Regions from separate parts of the Clostridium sp. LBM24168 genome, predicted to be linked through region 2. Evidence: riboswitches for the same ligand, from Rfam matches in the RefSeq annotation. Region 2 holds a riboswitch; the other holds the start of a gene.
The links. Region 2 has a riboswitch for S-adenosylmethionine ahead of ACSVC9_RS06815 (methionine ABC transporter ATP-binding protein). Riboswitches for the same ligand answer to the same signal wherever they lie in the genome.
Positions count from the first base shown of each region.

Region 1: linked by a shared signal. The riboswitch ahead of metK (methionine adenosyltransferase) and the one ahead of ACSVC9_RS06815 (methionine ABC transporter ATP-binding protein) in region 2 are both predicted to bind S-adenosylmethionine.

Region 1 is NZ_CP196861.1:3,123,510-3,135,158, forward strand. It holds gene ACSVC9_RS15565 (hypothetical protein) at 18-776, shown strand; gene murA (UDP-N-acetylglucosamine 1-carboxyvinyltransferase) at 834-2,093, shown strand; gene spoIID (stage II sporulation protein D) at 2,203-3,213, shown strand; gene ACSVC9_RS15580 (peptidoglycan DD-metalloendopeptidase family protein) at 3,301-4,017, shown strand; gene spoIIID (sporulation transcriptional regulator SpoIIID) at 4,126-4,380, shown strand; gene mreB (rod shape-determining protein MreB) at 4,481-5,509, shown strand; gene yyaC (spore protease YyaC) at 5,511-6,056, opposite strand; tRNA gene ACSVC9_RS15600 (tRNA-Thr) at 6,346-6,421, shown strand; tRNA gene ACSVC9_RS15605 (tRNA-Tyr) at 6,427-6,511, shown strand; tRNA gene ACSVC9_RS15610 (tRNA-Val) at 6,517-6,592, shown strand; tRNA gene ACSVC9_RS15615 (tRNA-Thr) at 6,612-6,687, shown strand; tRNA gene ACSVC9_RS15620 (tRNA-Tyr) at 6,695-6,779, shown strand; SAM riboswitch class I at 6,820-6,918, shown strand; gene metK (methionine adenosyltransferase) at 6,988-8,163, shown strand; gene recD2 (SF1B family DNA helicase RecD2) at 8,248-10,530, shown strand; gene ACSVC9_RS15635 (hypothetical protein) at 10,466-11,491, shown strand; gene ACSVC9_RS15640 (ComF family protein) at 11,464-11,649, shown strand, end outside.
Region 2 is NZ_CP196861.1:1,363,081-1,374,729, forward strand. It holds partial or broken gene ACSVC9_RS06800 (group II intron maturase-specific domain-containing protein) at 1-299, shown strand, start outside; partial or broken gene ltrA (group II intron reverse transcriptase/maturase) at 436-1,848, shown strand; gene ACSVC9_RS06810 (amino acid permease) at 1,988-3,430, shown strand; SAM riboswitch class I at 3,497-3,614, shown strand; gene ACSVC9_RS06815 (methionine ABC transporter ATP-binding protein) at 3,692-4,648, shown strand; gene ACSVC9_RS06820 (methionine ABC transporter permease) at 4,650-5,306, shown strand; gene ACSVC9_RS06825 (HAD-IB family hydrolase) at 5,449-6,174, shown strand; gene ACSVC9_RS06830 (ribonuclease H-like domain-containing protein) at 6,274-6,921, shown strand; gene ACSVC9_RS06835 (FadR/GntR family transcriptional regulator) at 6,946-7,650, shown strand; gene ACSVC9_RS06840 (L-lactate permease) at 8,535-10,073, shown strand; gene larA (nickel-dependent lactate racemase) at 10,185-11,459, shown strand.

The sequences.
Region 1 (11,649 bases), 1.4 Mb from region 2:
AATAAGGGGGGAAAATTATGAACAGAAAAAATATCTTTTCAATCGTCTTATGTATAATATGTATACTATCTTTGTCATTCAGATCTTTAGCCTATAGAATTGATACTCAAGAAAAAAGCGCATCTGGCAAAATCCTTTCCCAAAGTAATGGAGTTTTCTCTCAGAATAAACTGGATGTTTTTTATGAAATGCTTAAGGCTGTTCATGGAGAAACAGTAGAATATGGTATTACAGCTCAATTTGATAGTTTTCAGCCAGGAGAAGAAGCTATAAAGGAATTATTTTATAAACTAAATAGTATTGCTAAATTAAATAAAAGTTATTCTCGTAATGGAGAAAATTATCTTATAGAATTTTATGGGAATTCACTTAATGGATATATAGAAAGTACTTTATATGGTGATCACAATATCATAAAGATAGACATAATAAAAAAGGACAGTAGATATAGGCTTAGTGAGCTTAAAAATAATATTAGTTCTATATTACAAAATACACCAACAAAAATTAGGTATTTTGAGTATATAAAGGCAAAAGTAGAAAATAATAATATAGACAATTGTTATGAAAAAGCAACGGGAGTTTTAAAAAACATTGGGGACAATGATATAAGAACCGGAACTTTAGAAAATGGATATACTGCTACTACGTATACGGGTCAATATGAAAGTATTTACAGTAATGGAGAGCCTATTGATTTCAATTTTGCTATTGTTAGGTATACTACCGGTACTTATATAATAATGGGAACACCAGAAATTATGGAAACATATTGATGGCATATTAGTAAACACATAAAAAACATACAGAAATTATAGAATGGAGGACAATCAATGAGTAAGATAGTAGTTAGGGGAGGAAATAAACTTCATGGAGAAATAGATATTAGTTCAGCTAAAAATTCTGTATTGCCCATTATAGCAGCCTGTATACTAAGTGGTGATAAGTGCATAGTAGATGATGTGCCAATGCTTGAAGATGTATTTGTAATAAGTGATATATTGATGAGTATTGGAGCAAAAATAAATATAGATAGAAATTTGAATAAGATAATAGTAGATACCTCAAATATTAGTGACTTGATGCCGACTAGCGATTTAGTAAAAAAGATGCGAGCCTCATTTTTAATAATGGGTCCTATGTTGTCTAGATTTGGACATTTTAAATTATCGCTTCCTGGCGGTTGCAATATTGGAACAAGGCCTATAGATCTACATCTTAAAGGACTTAGTGCACTTGGTGCTGAAGTAAGCGTAGGACATGGATATGTTGAAGCAAGAACTGATAAACTTATGGGAAATAACATATATCTGGATTTTCCTTCTGTTGGTGCTACTGAAAATATAATGATGGCAGCTGTAATGGCTGAAGGGGAAACTATAATAGAAAATGCCGCAGAAGAGCCTGAAATAGGTGATCTTGGTAAATTCTTAAATAATATGGGAGCTAATATAATAGGGGCTGGTACTGATACAATTCATATATTAGGAGTTAAAAATTTAAAAGGAACTACCCATAGACCTATAAGTGACAGAATAGAATGTGGTACCTTTATGATTGCAGCTGCAATAACCAGGAGTAAAATTAAAATAAATGGAGTTAATTTAGAGTATATAAAGCCTATAATTGCTAAATTAACTGAGGCTGGAATATATATTAAACCTGAAGGAGACAGTATAATTGTAAATGGTAATAGAGAACTCAGACCCATAGATGTAAAAACCATGCCTTATCCTGGATTCCCGACAGATATGCAATCGCAGATGACAGGACTTTTGTGCACCGTACAGGGAACGAGCATTATAACAGAAACTATTTTTGAGAACAGATTCATGCATGCTGTTGAGATGAAAAGAATGGGTGCTAATATAAAAATAGATGGAAGAAGTGCTGTCGTTGAAGGAGTTCCAAGGCTTACGGGAGCAGAAGTGAAAGCTACGGATTTAAGGGCAGGAGCTGCATTGATACTTTGTGGGCTTTCTGCAGAGGGTGAAACAGAAGTATCAGATATATATCATGTAGATAGAGGATATGTGAATATTGAAAAGAAGCTTAAAATACTTGGTGCAGACATTGAAAGGATAGAAAATTAGATATTTGTATTTAGGAATATTATCATTAGTATTTTCATAATTATATTGTATATAAAATTAAGATGAAAACCTGCAGTAGTACTGCAGGTATAATTATGAGAGGAGTCTAATGAAGAAAAATATCTTTTTTATATTAAAAAACATATCAATACTAATGCTTATGTGTACATGCTTTATAATTGTACTTTCTTTGGTTGTAGGTGGTTCTAAAGGAAATCCAATAAACCCGGAACAACTAGTTTTTAAAAACAAGCAGGAAGAAAAAATAAAGGTATATATAACTAAAGAAAAAAAGATAGAAGAAATCCCTATAGAAGATTATGTTGTGGGAGTGGTATCTGGAGAAATGCCTGCGGAATTCTCTATAGAGGCTCTCAAGGCGCAGGCCGTGGCAGCCAGGACCTTTGCATTAGCACATATGGAACAGTACGGAGGGAAAAAATATAAGGGCAGTACAGGGGCGGATGTATGTGACACGGCACAGTGTCAGGTTTTTATGTCAAAAGAGGAAAGAATGAGTAAGTGGCCTGATAAAGATAGAAATATGTACTGGAATAAAATAACTGATGCAGTAAGTTCCACGGGAGGAGAGATTTTAACTTATAAAGGTAAGTTGGTTATGGAACCATATTATTTTGCTATAAGTGGAGGAAGAACGGAGAGTGCACTTGCGGTATTTAATGATGATATAGGATATTTAAAGAGTGTAGAAAGTCCTGGGGAAGAAAGGGCTAAAAAGTATGAAACCCGTAAGGATATACTTAAAAGAGAATTTATAAAAATAGTGAATTCCAATTATAAAACTGCTCAGCTTTCAGTTCCCAATTTGGAAACTGCAGTCAGTATAAAGAGCAGAAATGAGGGTGGAACTGTAAAAGAGATCAAGCTTGGAGGGGTTACTGTATCAGGAATAAAATTCAGGGCGCTTATGGGACTTAATTCATCTAATTTTAGTATAAGTTTCAAGGATGGCATAGTCAGTATTAAATGTCTCGGATATGGTCATGATGTTGGAATGAGTCAGTGGGGTGCAGATGCCATGGCCAAAAAGGGGAAAAATTATAAAGATATATTATATCATTATTATGATGGAGTAAAAGTATGTAAAATTGGTAGTTAATTGAACTACCAATTTTTTTTATGGAAAATTAATAAAATATGTATTTTTTGTCATTGTCTGGACAAACTACAAAAAGGAGGTGTTGATATGGATAAAAAAATTGTTAAAAAACCATTTAATTTTATAAAGAAGGAGGGCTTTTATATAATTTTATTCATCTGCTTATGTATTGCGGCTACTGCTGCTATTTTGACAATTAAGAATAGCAAGGATCAAAAAGTACAGGAAAATAAGCCGGCTGTATCACAGCAGGCCAAAATTGATAAAACTGCTAAAGTGGAGAATAAACATGATAATGCTCTTCAAGTTAAAAAGAATGAGGGTACAGAAAGTAAGACAAATAGTACTTCTGGAAAAGAAGAAGTATCAAAAGGAGTATCGAATTCGATTAGTACGTCTTTTCAAAAACCTGTTGAAGGAAATATAGCGAGGGGATTTTCAGAAAATCCTGTATATTGGGATTCTACTGGAACCTATAGACCTAATCTAGGCTATGATATACAGGTTCCAATTGGGAAACCGGTTTTTGCTGCTATGGATGGAAAAGTGGAGGAGATAAGTAACAATACTCAAGACGGAGTTGAAGTCATTGTAAATCATCAGAATGGTTTGAAAACAGTATATTCAAACCTAAACGCTAATTTAAAGGTTTCTAAAGGTCAAAATGTATCAAAAGGAACAGTGATAGGTGTTGTAGGAAATACCACACTTAGATCTGCTTATGAAAAATATGGTGATCACCTTCATTTTGCTGTCTTAAAGGGAAATGAATTTGTTGATCCGGGAAAATATATAAAATATTAAAGTTTAGCCATTTCTTCATATTAAAATGTGGAAATGGCTAAAAGAAAGTGAATTAGATGTAAGTATAAATATTATTAGCTGCGGACTAAATAAAGGAGTTGATAACAGTTGAAGGATTATATAGAGGAAAGAGTTTTAGAAGTAGCTAAATATATAATAGGATCTAAAGCTACAATAAGAAAAACAGCAAAGGTTTTTGGGGTCAGTAAAAGTACTATACATAAGGATATGACAGAAAGACTGCCCAAAATAAATCCTCAAATTGCTAAACAGGCTAAAATGATATTAGATTATAATAAGGCTGAAAGACATATAAGAGGTGGCAATGCCACTAAAATGAAATATAAAGCTATTGAAGGTTAAAAACACTCCTATTATAATTATATATAATATGGTAAACTTAATACGAATAGATAATTTTAGCTGCTAATGAAAAGCAAGGGAGAGTAGGAGTGAAAAAGGAATGTTTTTTAGTATAGGAACGGACATGGGAATTGATTTAGGGACGGCTACAGTACTTGTTTATATTAAGGGAAAGGGTGTAGTATTGAAAGAACCATCGGTAGTGGCAATAGATAAGAATCAGAACAGGGTACTTGCTGTGGGTGAAGAAGCATGGCAGATGATTGGAAGGACTCCAGGTAATATTGTTGCTATACGTCCTATGAAAGATGGAGTTATCTCTGATTATGATGTAACGGAAAAAATGTTGAAATATTTTATAGGGAAAGCTTGTGGACGTAAAAGGACTACGCCGAGAGTTGTAGTTTGTGTACCTTGTGAGGCCACAGAAGTTGAAAAAAGAGCTGTAATTGATGCAGCACAGAATGCCGGTGCAAAGAAAGTATTTTTGATTGAAGAGCCTTTAGCGGCAGCTATAGGTGCAGGTATTGATATAACAAAGCCTGAGGGAAATATGGTAATCGATATAGGTGGAGGAACTACAGACGTAGCTGTTATTTCTTTGGGGGGAATTGTAGTAAGATCTTCTATTAAAATTGCGGGAGATAAATTTGATGAGTCTATAATTAAGTTTATAAGAAAAGAGCATAAATTGATGATAGGTGAAAGAACTGCAGAAGAATTGAAGATAAACATAGGTTCAGCTTTTGAATCTGATGATGATATTGGAATGGAGATAAGAGGAAGGGACTTGATTACGGGCCTCCCAAAAAATATAGCAGTATCCTCTGATGAAATGAGAGAGGCATTGAAGGATACTATAAATGCTATAGGGGATACGACTCATGCGGTACTTGAAAAAACTCCTCCGGAGTTAGCTGCTGATATTGCAGATAAGGGAATTATTATGACCGGGGGAGGATCACTTCTACATGGTTTAGATAATTTAATACAGCAAGTTACAAATGTACCTGTATGTGTAGCAGATGATGCAGTATCCTGCGTTGCTCTTGGGACTGGCAAGGTATTGGAATATCTAGATAAAATGGAACTTACTTTCAGCGGAGATGATATAACGCTGATTGATTAAATTATTTATTTTCAGTGCTGTCATTGAAATATAGATAGTATGCATGAATTAGTGAATTAACTATTACTTCTGACATAGATAGAATTAGATTTAATCTTATATTGTTTGAGTTGCTGAAGATATTTTTACTTGTATTTGAATCCACTATACCAATTATCGAAGTCTCTCCTACATTTGGTAAGGATTTCCCCACTCCTTTTCCTGGATGAATTGGAAAATCTCTTACTTGTATTTCACCTATATTATTTACATCACCAAGACACGCATCTACACCTATTATATTGCATTTCTTGTGATGCAATGTGATATGTTTTAATTTGCTGTCAATATTAAGGGCATGTATTGGTTCTTGTATTGTACCATAAACAGGGAGAGGAAAGTGTTTATATGTAAGTAATGTACCTACTAAAGGGCCAAGACAATCACCTATATATCTATCTGTGCCAATACAAACTATGATTGTATTTTTATCGATATGATCTCTTAGAAAATGTGCTAATTTGTAATATGCCAGGGGAGTTTTATAGTTGACTTTTACTTTGTTCAAAATATTCACCTCTTTAAATTGTGCTTTATTTCATTTCATAAGATGTACATATGCAACTGTTTGAAACGTCATATATAATTTATATGAAGGCCTGAAGAAAATTAGAATAAGTAATATGTTGAGTAGAAATTGTGAAAATGTGATTTAAAGAGAAATATAAAGAAATATGAAGAAAAAACAATTTAAACACTAGAATATAATACAAAATAAAATTTGAAAAAGAGATATTTAAACGGTATACTAACATACGTCAATGCGTAATGTTGATTGTAAATGAATTACATAATAAGCTGACATAGCTCAGCTGGTAGAGCAACTGACTTGTAATCAGTAGGTCGTGGGTTCGATGCCTACTGTCAGCACCAAAAGTGGAGGAATTCCCGAGTGGCTAAAGGGGGCAGACTGTAAATCTGTTGTCATTGACTTCGATGGTTCGAATCCATCTTCCTCCACCAATTTCGGGCGCATAGCTCAGCTGGGAGAGCATCTGCCTTACAAGCAGAGGGTCACAGGTTCGAGCCCTGTTGTGCCCACCATGTATAAAATAATGAATAAGCTGGCATAGCTCAGCTGGTAGAGCAACTGACTTGTAATCAGTAGGTCGTGGGTTCGATGCCTACTGCCAGCACCAAAAATATGGAGGAATTCCCGAGTGGCTAAAGGGGGCAGACTGTAAATCTGTTGTCATTGACTTCGATGGTTCGAATCCATCTTCCTCCACCATAAAAACACTATTAGGTGTTTTTTATTTTATAATTTGAAACTCTTATCAAGAGAGGTGGAGGGAAAGGGCCCTTTGAAACCCGGCAACCGGTAATTATACTAAGGTGCCAATTCCTGCAGTTGTTCTGCAAGATAAGGGAGTTGATAAAGCTTATTAACCTCTTTTTATTAAGAGGTTTTTTATTTTATATAGATGGAGGTAAAAGAGATGAAAAAGTTGTTCACTTCTGAGTCAGTTACAGAAGGGCATCCAGATAAAATGTGTGATCAAATTTCAGATGCTATACTTGATGCAATAATGGCGCAGGATCCTGATGGAAGAGTAGCTTGTGAGACTATAACTACAACAGGAATGATTCTGGTTATGGGTGAAATATCAACTAATTGCTATGTGGATATTCCTAAAATAGTTAGAAATACTGTAAGAGAGATAGGCTATACTAGGGCAAAATACGGTTTTGACTGTGATACTTGTTCGGTAATATCTTCAATAGACGAACAGTCGTCAGATATAGCCATGGGAGTAAATGAAGCTTTTGAAGCTAAATCTGGTGAAATGGACAAGGAAGATGCTATAGGCGCAGGAGATCAGGGAATGATGTTTGGCTTTGCTACAAATGAAACTCCAGAATATATGCCGCTTCCAATAAGTATGGCACATAAACTTGCAAAAAGATTAGCAGCTGTTAGAAAAGATGGTACCCTTTCTTATTTAAGACCAGATGGGAAGACACAGGTTACAGTAGAATATGAAAATGATAAACCGATCAGAATAGATACTGTAGTCATATCATCACAGCATGATCCACGTGTAAGTCAGGAGCAGATAAACAGAGATATAATAGAGAATGTCATAAAACCGGTGATACCATCGAAATTTTTAGATGATAATACAAGGTATTTTATAAATCCTACAGGAAGATTTGTAGTTGGAGGTCCACAGGGAGATTCTGGACTTACAGGAAGAAAAATAATAGTTGATACTTATGGTGGATATGGAAGACATGGTGGTGGCGCATTTTCTGGAAAAGATCCGACTAAAGTTGATAGATCAGCTGCTTATGCAGCAAGATGGGTTGCAAAGAATCTTGTGGCAGCAGGTTTGGCTAATAAACTGGAAATACAGCTGGCTTATGCTATAGGAGTTGCAAAACCAGTATCTATAACAGTAGATACTTTTGGTACTGGAAAAATTTCAGAAGATAGAATAGTGGATATAGTAAATAGAGTATTTGATTTGAGACCTGGAGCTATAATAAGGTATTTGGATTTGAGAAGACCTATATATAGACAGGTAGCAGCATATGGACATTTTGGAAGAACAGACATAGATGTACCATGGGAAAAACTCAATAAAGTGGATGAAATAAAAAAGTACTTATAAATAAAGGCACGCATCTAAAATGATGCGTGCCTAATGTGTTATAATTAATTTATGGATATAATTTTTTAAAAGTAGGGAGATTTTATGCAGGAAATACAGGGTGTTATAGATGATGTAGTATTTCAAAATGAGGATAATGGATATGTAGTTGCCAAGTTGAAAAATAAGAGTGGTATTACTACGGTAGTAGGAAATATACCTTTTATTATGGAAGGACAGAACTTGAAGTTTATAGGTGAATGGGTAACACATCCGCAGTTTGGAAAGCAATTTAAGATTAAATACTCTGAAGAAATAGTACCAGATACTACGATTGGAATTGAAAGATACTTATCGTCTGGAGCCATATCTGGCATAGGACCTGTTACTGCAAGGAAAATAGTAGATAAATTTGGAGATAAGACTCTGGATGTAATGGATAATCATATTGAGAGGTTAAGGGAAATAGATGGAATTGGAAAAAAAAAGATAAACCTGATATGTGAATCTTATTCAAAACAAAGTGAAGTTAGGAGCATAATGGTATTTTTACAGACTTATGGGATAGGTGCAAATCAGTGTGTGAAAATACATAAAAGATTCGGTGCAGATTCTATAAATATAGTAAAAGAAAATCCATATGTTCTTACAGATGAAATATCTGGAATAGGATTTAAAATAGCTGACAGAATAGCCAGAAGCCTTGGAATAGAAGCAAATTCACCTTTTAGAATACAAAGTGGAATAAAATACATAGTGAGCAGATTTTGTAATTTTGGCAATACATACATGCCTCTTGAAAAGGTTATACAGGAAGCGGAAAGTGTACTTAATGTGACGAGAGAAGAAATAGAGGAGAACATATATGATAGTTCACTTAAAGGAAAACTTAAATTAGAGAAATCAAAAGATGAAGTTTGTGTATTTTTGCCTATTTACTATTATTGCGAGCTCAGTGTAACTAAAAAAATTTTATATGTGCAATTTAATAAGTATGATGAAATAGATATGGATATAGAAAAGGAAATTGCAAGGTTTGAATCTGACAATAATATAAAATTTGCAAAATCCCAAAAAGAGGCAATAAGGGGAGCATTTCAAAATGGGGTAGAGATAATAACAGGGGGACCAGGTACAGGAAAAACTACCATAATAAATTGTATAACCGACATATTTGAAAAATTAAATATGAAGGTTCTTATGGCGGCACCTACAGGAAGAGCTGCGAAGAGAATGTCTGAATCTACAGGTAGAGAATCAAAAACTATACACAGACTTCTTGAAATGGGTGTACCTAGTGATGAGGAAACATTGTTTTTTTCGAAAAGTGAAGAGACACCTCTTGAATGTGACGTAGTTATTATAGATGAAGCCTCTATGATAGATATAATGCTTATGAACAATTTGCTGAAGGCAATATCTATTGGAACGAGAATCATAATAGTGGGTGATGCGGATCAGCTTCCTTCGGTAGGACCCGGGAATGTACTTAGGGATTTTATAGACAGCAAATGTATTAAGGTAATAAGGTTGAAGGAAATATTTAGACAATCAAAGGAAAGTATGATAATAGTTAATGCACATAGGATAAACTCCGGAGAAATGCCTTTTATAAATAAAAAAGATAAAGATTTCTATTTTATAAGGTGTACAGATCCAAATAAAATGTTAAATACTTTAATTGAATTAGTAGATACAAGACTACCTAAATTTAATAAATCATGGAATAAATTAAATAATATACAGGTAGTTTCTCCTATGAGAAAAGGAATTCTGGGAGTTTCCAACCTCAATAAAAAGCTGCAGAATATATTAAATCCTGAAAGTATTGATAGAAGACAAAGGGAATTTAGGGGTACAATTTTTAGAGTAGGGGATAAAGTTATGCAGACAAAAAATAATTATTCTCTAAATTGGACGCTGATTTCAGATAAAGAGGAGAAGGGACTTGGAATATTCAATGGTGATGTTGGATATATAGAAGATATAGACAATGAAAATAATAATATAACTGTAATATTTGATGATGACAAAAAAGTTGTATATGATAATATATATTTGGATGAACTTGAACTTGCATATGCAATAACCATACATAAAAGTCAAGGAAGTGAATTTCCTGTAATTGTAATGCCTGTTTTTATGGGATCTAATTTTTTTATGAATAGAAATTTATTATATACGGCTATAACGAGGGCAAAGCAGATGGTTGTTCTTGTGGGTGATTTGAAAGCACTTAAATTTATGATAGATAATAATAGAAGTTTTGAAAGATATTCATTATTAAAAAATAGAATAATGGATATAATGGAGAGTGAAGAAGATGTTACTTTGGGAAAAGATGAATTTCCAGGAAGAGAAAAAAAAGATAAATCAAATGATAATTAACTGGAGTAACGGGAGAAAAAAATTTTTAAATATTATTTCAATTCCATATAATTCTACAGAAATATTTGTTGAAATTATTAGGAGGTATGTTTTAGAAAATAAAAAGATATTATATATAACTGATGAACACAGCAATAAAATAAGTATAGTAGCTGATATAAAAAAATATACAAATATAAAAAGCTATGCTTACATAAAAGATAATGTAGAATATAGCAGTTCAAACTTAAAAATATGTAATTTTACTATGTCCATAAGTATGAATGAAAATTTTGATCTTATAATATATGACGATATAAGTAGTTTTTCATGTCATAATAAATATGAAATATTGGATATATTAAGTAGATTATCTAATAAAAATAACAAAACTATTGTTTACTCTATAGAGGAAGTACTTAGAAATGCTGAAAACATAGTGCTGCCTGTAAAGAATAATAGCACTCCAATGGTTGAACCCAGGACGATACTCACGAGAGTTGATATAAATAAAGGGATACCGTTTATTGTCTATGATTATTTGAGATGGTCTATAAATGCTGGAAGAAAAGTTATAATATTTGTTCCGGATAAGGATAAAGTTGAAAAAGTATCCTGTTATATAAAACAGTATTGTAGCCATTTTTTAAAGAATATAATGTGTTTTGTAGATAATAGATTCAATGAAAAATTCATCTCAAGATTTTTAAACATAAAAGATGTAGTACTTGTTACAAATTGTATTAAAGAAGTTGCTCCACATATAGAAAATTCTGATATAATGGTTTATTTTGCAGATAGTTCAAATTTTAGTTATAAGGATTTTATATATTTATGTGGAAGTGTAATAAGAAATGAAAAAGATTTGAAAGGAGAGGTTATATTTTTAGCTAATTGTGAAAACAAGAATATGGAAAAGGCTAAGAATATGACCAGAAATTTTAATAAGGAAGCATGGAACATGGGATTATTGAGAGTCTAAAAAATATTAAAGACTGCATATTGTCAGTTATATATTGTACTGATGATGTTTGTATTGTTTGTGGAAATGAACTTTACTCTGACAAATTCATATGTAACTGTTGTGCAAATAAAATAATGATTTGTACAGATAAGACGCAGATTGGATTAGGTAACGTA
Region 2 (11,649 bases):
ACACGTGGGAAATGCTTTGGAGATGGGCTAAGAGGAGACATCCAAACAAACCTAAAAACTGGATAGTTAAAAGATACTGGAAAACGCATAAAGGGCGTAAATGGAGTTTTGTATCAGAGAAAAACATACTTTTCTACATGAATGACATGCCCATTGTGCGATATCAACAGGTTAGATTAAGTGCCAATCCATTTATTGATGCGGAATACTTTATGAACCGAAAGAAAAACCGTGACAACAAAAGATACAAAGCCATTAATTCCAACAGAGCCGCGCAGATAGGTTATTATGCGTTATAAATGCGTGAGCGGAGTGCGGTGAAAGTCGCACGCTCCGTTCTTAGGAGGGAGAAATACTGTAAAGTAATTCTCCTATCCGACACCACGCAGTATGCGTCAGCGTGGGAAGGACTGAACAATAGGAGGTTTCAGAATTTTGAAAGATACGAAGAATTGTGGCAAAAGCAGACAACTTCATAAGGAAGGCTATCTACATGGAAATAGAGTGGAACTCAAAAGCAATGTAGAAATGCATAGTAATTCTTCTATGTCCAATAAAGGAAGAAACAACGTCAATGAATACAGTAGTGATTTACTGGAGCGAATACTATCAAGAGATAACTTGAATATGGCTTATAAAAGAGTAAAAGCCAATAAGGGAAGTCATGGTATTGATGGCATGACATTAGACGAACTTTTACAATACTTAAAAGAACATGGGCAGGAATTAAGGCAATCACTTAAGGAAGATATAAACCACAACCTGTCAGGAGGGTGGAAATTCCAAAGCCTGACGGAGGAAAGAGATTATTAGGAATACCTACTGTAGTAGACAGAGTTATTCAACAAGCTATTGCTCAAGTTCTAATACCAATATATGAAAAGAAGTTTTCAGAAAATAGTTATGGTTTTAGACCGCAAAGAAGTGCGAAGCAAGCTGTTGAGAAATGTAGACAATATATAAATGCAGGTCATACATGGACTGTAGATATAGACCTTGCTAAATACTTTAATACTTTGATACGATAAATCACGATAAACTAATAAGACTACTATCTAACGATATAGAAGATGGTAGAGTAATTTCTCTAATACGAAAATACCTGCAAAGTGGTGTAATGATAAATGGAGTAGTTATGAATACAGAAGAAGGTGCACCGCAAGGTGGACCACTATCTCCACTATTGAGCAACATAATGTTACATGAACTTGATGTAGAACTAACAAAGCGAAAGCTTTGTTTTTGCAGATATGCTGATGACTGTAATATATACTTAAAAAGCAAGAAAGCAGCAAATAGAGTAATGGAGAGCATTACGAAGTTTATTGAAAAAGAGTTAAAACTTAAAGTCAATAAAGAAAAAGCACAGTAGATAGACCTTGGAAACTTAAGTTTTTAGGATTTTCCTTCTATAGGGGTAAAGGCGAGTATAGAATAAGAATTCATGAGAAACCTTTGGACAAATTTAAAGCGAAACTTAAGAAATTAACTTCAAGAAGTAATGCAATGAATATGGAATATAGGTTTTCAAAATTAAAACAAATAATAGTTGGATGGATAAACTATTTTGCTATCGCTGACATGAAAAATATTCTTAAAACGATTAATGAATGGTTAAGGCGAAGGGTAAGAATGTGTTTTTGGAAACAATGGAAAAAGATTAAAACAAAACACGATAATCTTGTAAAACTAGGAACACAAAACAATAAAGCATGGGAATATGCTAACACAAGAAAAGGCTATTGGAGGATATCCAACAGCCCAGTATTATCTAAAACTTTAACCAATAATTATCTAAAAAGGAAAGGACTAATCTCTATTTCAGAAACTTATTCATTAGTACGTTAATTCCTATTGAACCGCCGTGTACCGAACGGTACGCACGGTGGTGTGAGAGGTCGCTGAATAAAATAATTATTCAGCTCCTACTCGATTGTATTTAATTATCCTGACATTACTAAATTTAATGACAATTAGGAGGAATAAAATGCAGAATACTTTAGATGAGTGTGATAATTCGAATTCATCAAATGAATTAAAAAGAGGGCTTAAATCAAGACATTTGAATATGATTGCACTTGGTGGTGCTATTGGTACAGGTATATTTTTAGCGTTGGGAAATACTATAAATCAAGCGGGACCGGGAGGTGCATTAGTAGCATATATATGTATAGGTATAATGGTGTATTTTTTAATGACAAGTCTAGGAGAAATGGCGACTTTTATGCCGGACTCGGGATCGTTTGGAACATATGCAACGAAATTTGTAGATCCAGCTTTAGGATTTGCCCTTGGATGGAACTACTGGTATAATTGGGCTATCACAGTAGCGGCAGAAATGGTAGCTGGGGCTCTTATAATGAAATATTGGTTTCCGTCTGTTCCGTCTGTAATATGGAGCGTGTTGTTTTTAACCCTTATAGTAGCTTTGAATCTATTATCTGCAAGAGCTTACGGGGAATCTGAGTTTTGGTTTGCAGGTATTAAAGTTACTACAGTTATAGTATTTTTAATAACTGGAATTGCTATGATATTTGGAATATTTAATGGCAATCCTGTTGGAATTAAATATTTTACTGTAGGAGATTCACCATTTGTTGGAGGAATTAAATCCATATTTTTAATATTTCTAATTGCTGGTTTTTCTTTTCAAGGTACAGAGCTTGTAGGAGTTGCTGCAGGAGAAAGTGAAAACCCGGAACAGGCTATTCCAAAGGCAATAAATACAATATTTTGGAGAATAATAATATTTTATCTAGGGACTATAATTGTAGTAGGTGCGCTAATTCCATATACTAAAGCAGGTGTTCAGACAAGCCCATTTACTATGATATTCCAGAAAGCAGGAATAGCTGGAGCAGCTTCTCTTATGAATGCAGTTATATTGACATCGGTACTTTCCTGTGGAAATTCGGGAATGTATGCATCTACAAGAATGCTATATTCTATGGCTAAGGACGGAAAAGCACCTAAGATTTTTGGAAAAGTAAATTCAAGGGGTGTTCCTGTAAATTCAGTTATTATTACTACAATAATTGCTTCTGCGTGTTTTCTGACAGGACTTTATGCAGAGGATTCAGTTTATGTATGGCTTGTAGCGGCTTCCGGACTTTCGGGCTTTATAGCATGGCTTGGTATAGCAGTATGTCATTTCAGATTTAGAAGAGCCTTCATTGTTCAGGGAAAGGATATCTCAAAACTTAAGTATAAAGCTAAATTTTTCCCATTAGGGCCTGTAATTGCTTTTTTACTTTGTGCAGTTGTAGTACTAGGACAAGGAATTACATATTTTCAAGAAAATAAAATAGATTGGGGTGGAGTAATATCCTCTTATATAGGACTACCTTTATTTTTACTATTATTTATAATCTATAAGAAAAAATTTGGTACAAAATTTATAGAATTACAGGATATAGACCTAGGAAAATAAGAGTTAACATATTGACACATTAAACTTAAGTTGATATAATTAAAGCCATGTTAAATATAAATCTTGAACTTATCAAGAGAGGCGGAGGGGACAGGCCCTTTGAAACCCGGCAACCAGTACGAGGGTTATCTTATATACTTGTATAATGGTGCTAATTCCTGCAGCGAAAGCTGAAAGATGAGATAATGCTGTTTAATTAAGTCTGAGGTTTTCCTCAGGCTTTTATATTTTGTTCAGATTGTAGTGAGAGGATGAATTATATTGATAGATATTAGTAATGTAGGTAAAAGTTTTGGAGGTAAAAATGTATTAAAAAATATAAGTCTCCATATAGGAGAAGGTGAAATATTTGGCATAGTAGGACACAGTGGTGCTGGAAAATCAACTCTTTTAAGATGCCTAAACGGTCTTGAAACTTATGATGCAGGAAGTATAAAGGTTATGGATAAAGAAGTAAAAGATTTAAAAGGCAGACAGATAAGGATATTTAGAAGAAATCTTGGAATGATATTTCAAAATTTTAATTTGCTCAATAGAAAAAATGTATATTCCAATATAGCACTTCCGCTTGAAGTATGGGGAATTAGTAAGGATGAAGCAAAGAAAACAGTCAATAATTTGCTGAGACTTGTAAGCCTGGAGGATAAGGCCGATAGTATGCCAAGGGAATTAAGTGGTGGTCAAAAACAAAGAGTGGCTATTGCAAGAGCACTTGCACTAAATCCTAATATATTGCTTTGTGATGAAGCTACGTCGGCTTTGGATCCTAATACTACTAGATCAATACTTGATTTGCTAAAGAAAATAAATCAGGAATTTAAAATAACCATAGTTGTGGTAACACATCAAATGGAAGTGATAAAAGAAATATGCAATAAAGTAGCAATTATTGATGAAGGGGAGATAAAAAAATCTGGTACGGTAGAAGAAATATTTTTAAAGCCAGGAAAAAACTTAAAGAAATTACTCGGGGCAGATAGCGTACTGCCGGATGAAGGTGTAAATATAAGAATATTTTTCCCGAAGGACATAAGTCAGGGGAATCTAATAACATCTATGGCAATAGATTTAAATATAAAATTTTCCATAGTATGGGGAAAACTTGAGAAGTTTCGTAATGATGTGTTGGGTAGTCTTGTTATAAATATATACGAAAAAGATAAGGAAGCTATATGCAAATATCTTTCTTCAAAAAATGTAGTTTGGGAGGTTGAGTAATATGGGATTTTCTGAAACATTTCAAGAGATATTAGTTCCTGCAATTGGACAAACGCTCTATATGGTATGTATTTCTACAATACTTGCAGTAATCATAGGATTTATACCGGCTATTTTGTTGATAGTAACCGATAAAAATGGACTTAGGCCAAACAGAATAGTGTATAAGGTGTTTGATATAATAATAAATTTATTGAGATCTTTTCCTTTTATAATACTTATGATAGCAATCTTTCCGTTTACAAAGCTAATAGTTGGAAAGACTATAGGTACTACTGCAGCGATAGTACCTATTACAATAGCAGCAGCTCCATTTGCAGCCAGGGTAATTGAATCATCTCTAAAGGAAATAGATCCTGGAATAATAGAAGCAGCAAAATCTTTTGGGGCAAGTAATACTCAAATAATATTTAAAGTAATGTTGAAAGAGGCACTTCCTTCAATAGTTCTTGGTATAACACTTACAGTTATAAGTATAGTTGGTTGCTCGGCTATGGCAGGAACTGTAGGTGGGGGTGGACTTGGAGATGTAGCTTTAAAATATGGATATTATAGATTTGAGACTGACATAATGGTGTACACGGTAATAATACTTGTTATATTAGTCCAGTTGCTTCAAACTATAGGGAACTTAATATATAGGAAACTTAATAAATAAAAGAGTATATAGTAACAAGATATGATAACTCTGAGCATAGATAGCCTGGAGTTATTATTTTGTTTAAGAATATGCACTATTTATGTTACAATATAATATAATTAATTATTATAACTTATTGGAATGAAAGAGAGGCTTTGATATGAATACAGCAGCTTTTTTTGATATAGATGGGACTTTATACAGAGAAGGACTTATGACTGAAGTATTTAAAAAGCTTGTAAAATATGAAATTATTCCAACAGACAGATGGTATAAGGAAGTAAAACCAGAATATGAGAAATGGGATAGAAGACAAGGAAATTATGATAATTATCTTTTAAAAATGGCATCTATATATATAGAAGCTATAAAGGGGCTTTATAAATCACAAATAGATTTTATAGCAGAAAAAGTAATATCGCAAAAAGGTGATAGAGTATATACGTATACTAGAGAAAGAATAAAATGGCATAAAAAAAATGGTCATAAGATAATAACAGTATCAGGGAGCCCTGTTGAACTTGTAAGAGAAATGTCTAAAAAATATGGATTTGACGATTACATTGGTGCAAAATATGTAATAGATGATAATAATATATATACTGGCGAAGTTATACCTATGTGGGATAGCAAAAGCAAGAAAAATTCTATAAAAATATTTGCTGAAAAATATGATATTGATTTAAAGAATAGCTATAGTTATGGAGATACGGCAGGTGATTTTGATATGTTGAATATGGTGGGAAATCCTATATGTGTAAATCCAACTAGAGAACTTGTAAAGGAAGCGATTAGCAATAAACTGTTAAAGCATAAGATAAAAATAGTAGTTGAAAGAAAGGATATGGTGTATAATTTAGATCCTTCATGTATAGAGTTCCTTTAAAAATTTTTGATGTTGTCATTTTAACTATATATCTGAAATGTTATAATATATAGTATGCATTATAGAAGAATGACATAAAATTGGGAAAAGAGTGGTAAAGTGATAAAAAAGTATGATGACATATTCGTAAAACAACCTTCATATAATGAAACTCTAAAAGTAGATGGCAATATTTGTATTTTAAGAGATGCTTTATTTTTTGATCTGGAACATTATATATATAAAAAACCTATATGTATAGGAGTTTTTGGATGCTGTTTCTATAACTGGAATTCAGAAGTACTTCATGTGACTCAGTATATGATAGAAAACAAAAATGATTCTAGGGCTATACTTAAAATGGCAGAAGATTATTTTATAAATATGTGGAATAAGGGTAAGAAGTATATTGTTACATTCTCCGGTAATAATGATTTTACAGTAATAAACTATCTATTTAAAAAGTATGGCCTAGGATTTAATATTGAGGAACATTTTTCTCATATTGATCTTCAGAAACAATATGAGAAAGAAATACATAGTTCAATAGGTTTGAAGGCTTTGGAAAGGGAGTTTGGTATTGAAAGAGAGAGTGATATTATAAGCGGATCCAATCTAGCTAAAACTTTCAGCAGGATAATAAAAGACAGTCAATATATAAATAGGATGCCTGAAGAGAAAAAAGAAAAAATACTTTTATATAATGAGCAGGATGTTGTCAGTTTATTTGATATGTATGTAAAATGGAAAAATATTTTTAAAAATTAAAACGCATGTGAGGAGATTATTATGATTTTTCGTCCAATAAAAAGCACAAAAGTATATGAACAAGTAATAGAACAAATAAAAAATATGATTATTGATGGTACCCTCAAAAAGGGTGATAAACTTCCCTCGGAAAGAGAACTTGTTGAAAATTTAGAAGTCAGCAGAACATCTGTAAGAGAAGCAATAAGGGCGCTTCAGATTATGGGGTTAATAGAATGTAGGCAGGGTGAAGGAAATTTTATAAGACAAAATTTTGAAAATACTCTGTTAGAGCCTATATCTATAATGTTTATGCTTCAAGAAAGTAATCCTGAAGAGGTACTTGAGGTGAGAAGAATAATAGAGACAGAGACTGTAGCACTTGCAGTCGATAAAATAACTAAGGAGCAACTGGATGATTTGAAAAGAATATCTGATTTGTTTAAAGTATGCAGAGATGAAGAGAAAAATGTTAAATATGATAAAGAATTCCACTATAAAATTGCGAAGGCATCAGGAAATCTTTTAATAATAAATATATTGAATGCTATGTCTTCGCTTATGGATTCATTTCTAAAGGATGCCAGGAGAAAGATTCTTATAGATGAAAACAATTTAATGGTACTTGCACATCAACATGAACTTATATATGAAGCCATTAGGGATAAGGATGCATTGAGGGCTTCACAAGAAATGAAAAAACACTTAGACTTTACTAATGAATATATAAGAAGAAATGCAAAGGAATAGTTAAAAGTGTGACAATTATTTTTACTATGAAATGTACATATATTAAACTATATTTATTATTGTCTGTGATTATCTATCAAACACTGTTATTTGATAGATAAAAATATGTTAATTTAAATGATTTGATATATAATTATAATTTTTATACCAAAATTATATGTTATTTTTATAACTATTGTGGAAATATAAAAAAATATATGGTATACTATATTTAATAAATTGGTAATACCATAATACCAGTTTAAAAATTAGAAATATTGATAGAAGTTATTCATATAATTTGTCCGTGATTGTATTATATTATAAAATGAAATTTTATAATTCTAAGTTATAATGTATAATAAAATTTTGTTAATGAATTAACAAAAAAAATGAAAAAGTGTATTATTTTCTAAAAAAGCAAAAAAAAATTATGTGAATGAAAATCTGATGTAAACGTTGTTAATAACAATAATCGTTTGTTTTCCCCTATTATGAAAACGATGTTAACTTAATAACAATTATAGAAAGATTATAAAAATTGTGATACACTTAAAAAGTGGTGGTACTACCATATTACCATGTTACTAAAATATTAATCTCGGGGGGAATAATATGAATATTTTTCTACTTTTTTTTATCGCAATGATACCAATAGTTTGGCTAATGATATCATTGGGTGCTTTAAATATGCAAGGACATAAAACCTGTCCTTTTACGTTTGGTTATAACCATACTGCTTGCAATATTAGTATGGAAAATGCCAGCTTTTGATGCGATTACCGCAATCCTGGAAGGCGTGGCACTGTCAGTATGGTCAATAAGGAAAACGTTACAAAAATATAAATGGTATTACTAATTATTAGGAAGGCAGTACCATAAAAATTGAATAGGGGGAAAAAGAAGTGTTATTTTTAAAATTTTTATTAGCTATAGTACCAATTATTTGGCTTATAGTCTCATTGGGCAAATTAAAAATGCCAGGACATAAAGCTTGTTCTATTGCACTTGTTATTACAGTGATTTTAGCTATTGGTTTTTGGAAATTAAATGCTATTTATACTGCATCAGCGGTATTGGAAGGACTATTAAACGCCTTGTGGCCGATTTGTCTAGTTATTATTGCAGCTTTGTTTACGTATAATTTGACTTTACGTACAGGTGCCATGGATTCCATAAAAGAAATGTTGGCTGGAGTTTCTATTGATAAAAGAGTTTTAGTACTACTTATTGGATGGGGATTCGGTAATTTCATGGAAGGAATGGCAGGATTTGGTACAGCAGTTGCTATTCCAGCATCTATGCTCGCTGGTCTTGGATTAAATCCATTCGCAGCAGTTGTAGCTTGTTTAGTTGCTAATAGTACACCAACTGCATTTGGATCAGTTGGAATACCACTCGTAACACTTTCATCAGTAACCGGAATTGCATCTCCGGTATTAGCAGCAAATACAGCAATGATTGAAGTAATTCTTACTTTTATCAGTCCATTTATTATGGTATGCATTGTAGGTGGTGGAATAAAGGCATTAAAAGGAGTACTTCCTATTACGATAATTTCAACAGTATCATTTGTACTACCTTGGTACATTATAGCAACAGTAGTTGGAGCAGAATTGCCAAATATAGCAGGTTCTATTTGTTGTATGGTATGCACGGTTATTGCAGCAAAAATCTTTAATAAAAAACCTGAAGATAAGTACTGCATTGAAGCTCAGAATGAAAAAGAAGGAACAGGTTTATCCTTAGGTAAAGCAGTAAAAGCATGGAGCCCATTTATTTTAATATTTGTAATGTTAATAATTACATCAACTTTATGTCCAGCAATCAATCATTTAATTGCAAAATACAAAACCGTTGCTGTTTTATATGCTGGCGAAGGTGGAGGTAAATTGACTTTTAGTTGGATCAATACACCAGGTGTTATCATTTTTATTGCCGCGATTATTGGGGGTATTATTCAAGGTGCAAAAGCATCAACGATGTTAGATGTATTTTTTGCTACATTAAAAGCAAACTGGAAAGCAATGGCTACGATTTGCGCGGTTATGGCAGTAGCAAAGGTAATGGGATATAGTGGAATGATTGCAGATATTGCAAGCCTTTTAGTTGTAGCTACAGGAGGAGCATATCCGTTGATTTCACCACTAATTGGAGCTATTGGAGCATTTGTTACAGGCTCTGGTACATCAACCTGTGTTTTATTTGGAGGATTACAAGCACAAACAGCTCAGAATCTTGGACTTTCTGCATCATGGATGGCAGCAGCAAATGTTCTTGGAGCAGGTATTGGAAAGATGGTTTGTCCTCAAGGTATTGCAATTGGTGTAACTGCAATTAATAAATCTGGTTCAGAAAGTAAAGTTTTATCAAGTGTGTTTAAATATTTTATACTTTATGTAGTTATTGCTGGTATCATATGTTTCGTAGGAACATTAATATAAGCCTGAATGTTAGAAGTAAGGATTATTAGGTACTAACAAAAAAATTGGATTTATATGATCAAATTTATATGATCAAATTTATATATTTTAATAATTTGGGAGGGATTGATTATGGCTAAAATAAAATTGCCTTACAATAAAAGGTTGATTGAAATTGAAATCGATGATAAAAATCTGGCAGGTGTTTTGGAATCAAAGGCAGGTGAATATAAAACAGATTTAACTGAGGCTGAAATAGTTGAAAAAGCACTTGACAATCCTATTGGATCACCTAAGCTTGAGGAACTTGTTAAAGGAAAGAAAAATATGGTCATAATAAGCAGTGACCATACAAGACCTGTTCCAAGTAAAATTATAATGCCAATACTTTTGAAAAGAATAAGGAATGTAAATCCAGGTATTGACATAAAAATATTGATTGCAACTGGTTTCCATAGACTTACAACTAAAGAAGAATTGATAAATAAGTTTGGAAAAGAAATTGTTGAAAATGAAAATATAATAATACATGATTCAAGAAATGAAAATAGTTTGGTAAAGATAGGAACACTTCCATCTGGGGGTGAACTTATAATAAATAAAGCTGCAGTGGAAACAGAACTTTTAATAGCAGAAGGATTTATAGAGTCTCATTTCTTTGCTGGATTTTCCGGAGGTAGGAAAAGTATACTTCCTGGTATAGCCTCTGCAAAGACAGTTATGGCAAATCATTGTGCTGAATTTATAGCAAGCCCTTATTCAAGAACGGGGAAGCTTGATAATAATCCTATTCACAAAGATATGCTTTATGCAGCAGAAAAAGCTAAACTATCATTTATAATAAATGTAGTAATAGATAGTGATAAGAAAATAATAAATGCTTTTGCAGGACATAGTAAACTTGCTCATGAAGATGGATGCAAATTTGTAATGAATTTATCCAAGGTAAATAAAGTAGATGCAGATATAGCTATTTCAACTAATGGTGGCTATCCTCTTGATCAAAATATATATCAATCGGTTAAAGGTATGACAGCTGCAGAGGCAACATGTAGAGATGGCGGAGTAATAATAATGGTTGCTGCCTGTAATGATGGCCACGGCGGTGAGGGATTTTACAATAATCTTGCAAATGTTAAAACTCCTAGGGAATATCTGGATAAAGTTGAAAAAGTTCCTAGAAATGAAACTGTTCCAGATCAATGGGAATCACAGATACTTGCCAGAATATTAAACAAGCATACTGTAATTATGGTAACTGATATGTGTGATCCGAATCTTATAAAGAATATTCATATGCAGCATGCCTATACTTTCGAGGAAGCTTTAAAAAAGGCATATGACATTGTTGGTAAAAATGCAAAAGTTGCAGTTGTCCCTGATGGAGTAGCTGTAATAGTAAGCTAATGTGAGTTATATGAATTAAAAGGAAATATTTAAGGTATAAGAAATCCCATCAAAATGTTTTATTATTGTAAGTGACCAAACCAACAAATTAAAACACCAAGATGGGATTTCATGTAAAATTATTAATAAAAATATTTCATGGCGTAAACGATTATTTTATACCATTTGAAGAACACTGTAAAAGTATCTT